2 regions of the Exiguobacterium sp. E4787 genome follow, and region 2 is predicted to be linked to the other one. Evidence: predicted binding sites of a transcription regulator. Region 2 holds the regulator's gene; the other holds the start of a gene.
What was found. Region 2 encodes Rex, which represses fermentation and respiration genes when NADH is low (regulators of the CRP and FNR family bind a similar motif). Its sites were predicted from a motif close to TTGTGAAATATTTCACAA; they were not measured.

Region 1 (2,206 bases), on a different contig from region 2:
AAGATGTAGACATGATCGATAAACCAGTAGGGGGAAAAGATTATGGCAGACACGCTTAAAGTAACGAAACGAGAATTACGACCACGTTCGGTCCGCGCAAACTTGCGTAAAGAAGGTAAAGTACTAGGTGTCGTATACGGCTATAAAGTCGAGAGCACACCAGTTGCATTCGAGGAGATGGCACTTCGCAAGATTCTCCGCGAACACGGTGACAACGCGTTAATCGAGTTGAACATCGACGGCAAGAAAGTGAACACGCTCGTTCACGGGACAGAAGTTGACCCGTTCACGAACGAATACAAGCACGTTGAGTTCATGGCTGTAAAGATGGACGAAGCGACGGAAGTCGAAGCGGACGTCACACTCGTCGGCGACGCTAAAGGTGTCAAAGAAGGCGGCTTCTTGGCGCAAACGCTCTATAAAGTAACGGTATCGGCGACACCGGCCAACATTCCTGAACGCATCGAACTCGATGTGTCTGAACTCGGTATCGGTGATTCGGTCACGGTAGCTGACATTCCAGAGAATAAAGACTATGAAATCGTCTCGGATGGTGAGCTTCAAATCGCATCTGTGAACGAGCCGGTCTCGCTTGAGGAGCTTGAAGCAGACACAGAGACAACGACAGAAGGTGAAACCGAAGCGACTGAAGAGTCAGCTGACGAAACTTCTGAAGCGTCTGAAGAGAAGTCTGAAGGCAAAGAATAATCATGATCGAACGACCCTTTGCGAAGGGTCGTTTTTTTCGTCACAAATCCGACATATGTAAACGATTACGATGTGAAAAATGTGTCAACATGGTCCAAGGTCGATTGCAATTTATTGGATTCGGGCTTATATTGTTAATGATTTCACATGTTCGTTCTTATTATATGGGTTCATTCAAACAGAAAGAAGGGTTTGTGACATGGCATCAATGGAAATCCATGCACTCGAATCATTACGGAAAAAAGCTCAGGCATCTTCGCAAATGATTCATTATCGGCCAATGGAATACTTTTTACGGGCAATGCTCGCGGGGATCTTTATCGGATTCGCTTCAATCTTCACACTTAAAGTCGTCAACGGGATGTACTTGATCGATTCGCCGTTCACGACACTCATCGGCGGGTTCTCATTCGGGATCGCCCTTGTCATGATCATCTACGGCGGAGCCGAACTGTTCACGGGGAACACAATGTACTTCACGACGTCGACGTTACGCGGCTATACGACGCTCAGCGACACGATGCTCGTCTGGTTACTTTGTTTCGTCGGGAACGCGCTCGGTGGCGTCTTGTTCGCCTTGTTGCTCGCCCCGACCGGCGTCATCCAAGAACTCGGGATGGATAACTGGTTGTTCGCGGTCGTCGAGAGCAAGATGCATCATACGACGGTCGAGATTTTCTTCCGTGCCATCTTCTGTAACTGGATGGTCTGTCTCGCGATTTTCTTACCAAAACAGATGAAAAATGAGTTCGCTCAAATCTTCTCGATGATTTTCCTCGTCGCCGTCTTCTTCGCGTCAGGATTTGATCACGTCATCGCCAACTTCGTCTTATTTGCGCTCACGCTCGTCGTCCCACACCCTGAGGCGATTAGCTTTGCCGGCGCCATCCACAACTTGATTCCGGCCACGTTCGGTAACATCATCGGCGGCGCCTTGTTCATGGGTGCGATCTATACGTGGTTGAACGCGAAAGGCTTGCGCGAAGCTCAAGAGTCAGAGGAAAAAGAAGAAGTTGAATTAAAAATCGTGAAACCAGCTAAAGAATTATAAGTTGGGTCACTTGAAAGAACGGTCGAGTCCATATGCGGGCTTGGCTGTTTTTGCGTTTATATCACAACCAACGCTCACAATTTAGACTCCACATCTCCATGCTCAAACATGACATAATCTATATATGGAATTGAATCGAGTTCATAACTCGATTCATATCAATATATAGTGAGGTGATGCGGAGTGAACATGCTCCAGCTTTATGAAGATGTCTGTGTTCTCCCAGATCAAGATCTCGTACAAGAGAACGCCAACGTCGACGGGAAATCACCACTTGGCAAACTGGCACGATTATCCTCGGAAGTATCGAAACAGCTGTCGACAACGTATTTGTTGTCAGAGAGGACACGTCAGGCCGTCGCAGACAACTTTTTGTACATCCACGACGCCGACTATTACGTGACGGGATCGACGACGTGTTGTCAAATCCCGCTCGGCGAGTTGTTG
Region 2 (2,206 bases):
CGAGGACGAGCGGGAACAACCAATAGTAGGCGAACGCGAGACCGATCAAGAACAAGATGAAGATGATCGGGATATACGCGAGCGTCGCTTTCCGCTCATTCGGGTGCAGACCAGGTGCGACGAACGCCCACAGTTGATACAGTAGAAACGGACCGGACGCGACGAGCCCGATGACGAGCGCCAAGTTCAAGTAAATCATGAGCGGGTCCGCGACCCCAAAGGCGTTCAGTTCGAGCCCTCGTTCGACGAGGTCCGCCTGCAGATAGGCGAGCACGTATTTGACACTCGGCAAAGCGATCAAAAAGAAGGCAAAGACGACAAATGCCGACAGCATCAGTCGTCTCCGCAGCTCTGTCAAGTGATCGGACAGCGCCCGCTCTTGATCAGGTTGATGATTCATGATTACTGCTCTTTCTTCTCAAGTTCTTTCTTATCTTTCTCGTCATGTTCGTTCATCATGCCGTTTGTGGCATTTTTGAACTCACGGAGCGTTTGTCCGGCGGCGCGTCCGAATTCAGGCAATTTCTTCGGCCCGAAGATGATGAGCGCGACGATGGCGATAATGAAGATACTCGCTCCCCCAGGAATACCGACGACGAGCAACGATGATAGTAATTCCATTATTGATGGACCCCCTCAGCAGATGGATAGTGTTGCATAAAGTAAATGAGCGACTGGAGTTCGATCGACAAGTCGATATGATGGACGCGGACCGTGTCCGGCACAGTAAGCCTGGCCGGTGTGAAGTTCAAGATGCCTTTGATGCCGAAGCGGACCAAGTCATCCGCGACAGGCTGCGCATAGGTAGACGGCACCGTTAAGATGGCGACATCAATCTTGTTTTGTTTCATGATCTGTTCCATCTCATCCACGTGATGAATCGGGACACCGGACATCGTCGTGCCGACTTTTGTCTCGTCTGCGTCGAACCCGACGACGATATGTGTGTTATTGTTTTTAAGGAAGTTGTAGTTGACGAAAGCTGTCCCAAGATGACCAACCCCGACTAAGGCGACGTTCGTAATCTCGTCCTGATTCAGTGTCTTACGGAAAAAGTCTAACAGATACTGTACGTTATAGCCATATCCCTTTTTCCCGAGCGCACCGAAGTACGAGAAATCGCGACGAATCGTGGCCGAATCGACCTTGACCGCCTCGCTCAGTTCAGCAGAAGAGACACGCTGTTTTCCTGATGAATGTAGGCTTTGGATAAACCGATAGTATAGTGGCAACCGTTTGGCTGTCGCTTGCGGAATCTTTGGTTCGTTTTGACTCAACGGAAAGAGCCTCCTTTTTACGACGCGTTTCAAACGAATCTAATTTCATACACCTTGATTGTAAACGAATTCACATGACCACTCAATGAATATACCTGAAAAGGGGAAGAAATAAAGTATACTAAATAGAGAGAAAGGGGTTTTTTCACTTGATCCTACTGCAAGTCAATAACTTATCGAAATCATTCGGCGTCGAGCCGATTTTAGAGAACGTCAAACTCGAGATTCAAGAAGGCGAACGCGTCGCGCTCGTCGGCCGTAACGGTGCCGGCAAGTCGACACTGCTCAAAGTCATCGCCGGGGAATACAACTACGACTCGGGCGATATCATGAAGCCGAAAGACGTCACCATCGGCTACCTGGCCCAAGATTCAGGGTTAGAGTCGAACGAGACGATGTGGAACGAAATGTTGACTGTCTTCACCGATTTAATCGAACAAGAAAAGACGCTGCGCCGCATGGAGCAAGACATGGGTTCCGAGCGCATCTTGAACGACCCGGCCGCCTATGAGCGCCTCTTGTCGTCTTACGATGAAGAACAGCATACGTTTAAAGACCGTGGCGGCTATCAATATGAGGCGACGATCCGCTCTGTCCTTCACGGGATGCGGTTCTATCCGGACGACTTCGAACGCCGCATCGATACGCTCTCCGGCGGACAACGGACACGCCTCGCCCTCGCGAAGATGCTGCTCCAGAGTCCAGACCTGCTCATCTTGGATGAGCCGACGAACCACTTGGACATCGAGACGCTCGGTTGGCTCGAGAAGTATTTGAGCGGCTATAAAGGCGCCGTCCTCATCGTCTCCCACGACCGCTACTTCCTCGACCGCGTCGTCTCGGTCGTCTATGAGTTGTCGCGCCACCGGAGCCGTCGCTTCGTCGGCAACTACACGAAGTACCTTGAACAGAAGGCTGCCATTTACGAG

Region 1: a site for Rex is predicted at 840-857, ahead of KNP80_RS02760 (formate/nitrite transporter family protein). Genes of this name have one in related genera too.

Annotation. Positions count from the first base shown of each region.
Region 1 covers NZ_JACSLY010000002.1:56,919-59,124, reverse strand. The annotation lists gene KNP80_RS02765 (50S ribosomal protein L25/general stress protein Ctc) at 43-708, shown strand; gene KNP80_RS02760 (formate/nitrite transporter family protein) at 917-1,759, shown strand; gene KNP80_RS02755 (anaerobic ribonucleoside triphosphate reductase) at 1,949-2,206, shown strand, end outside.
Region 2 covers NZ_JACSLY010000021.1:9,425-11,630, reverse strand. The annotation lists gene tatC (twin-arginine translocase subunit TatC) at 1-400, opposite strand, end outside; gene KNP80_RS15265 (twin-arginine translocase TatA/TatE family subunit) at 403-621, opposite strand; gene KNP80_RS15260 (redox-sensing transcriptional repressor Rex) at 621-1,277, opposite strand; gene KNP80_RS15255 (ABC-F family ATP-binding cassette domain-containing protein) at 1,427-2,206, shown strand, end outside.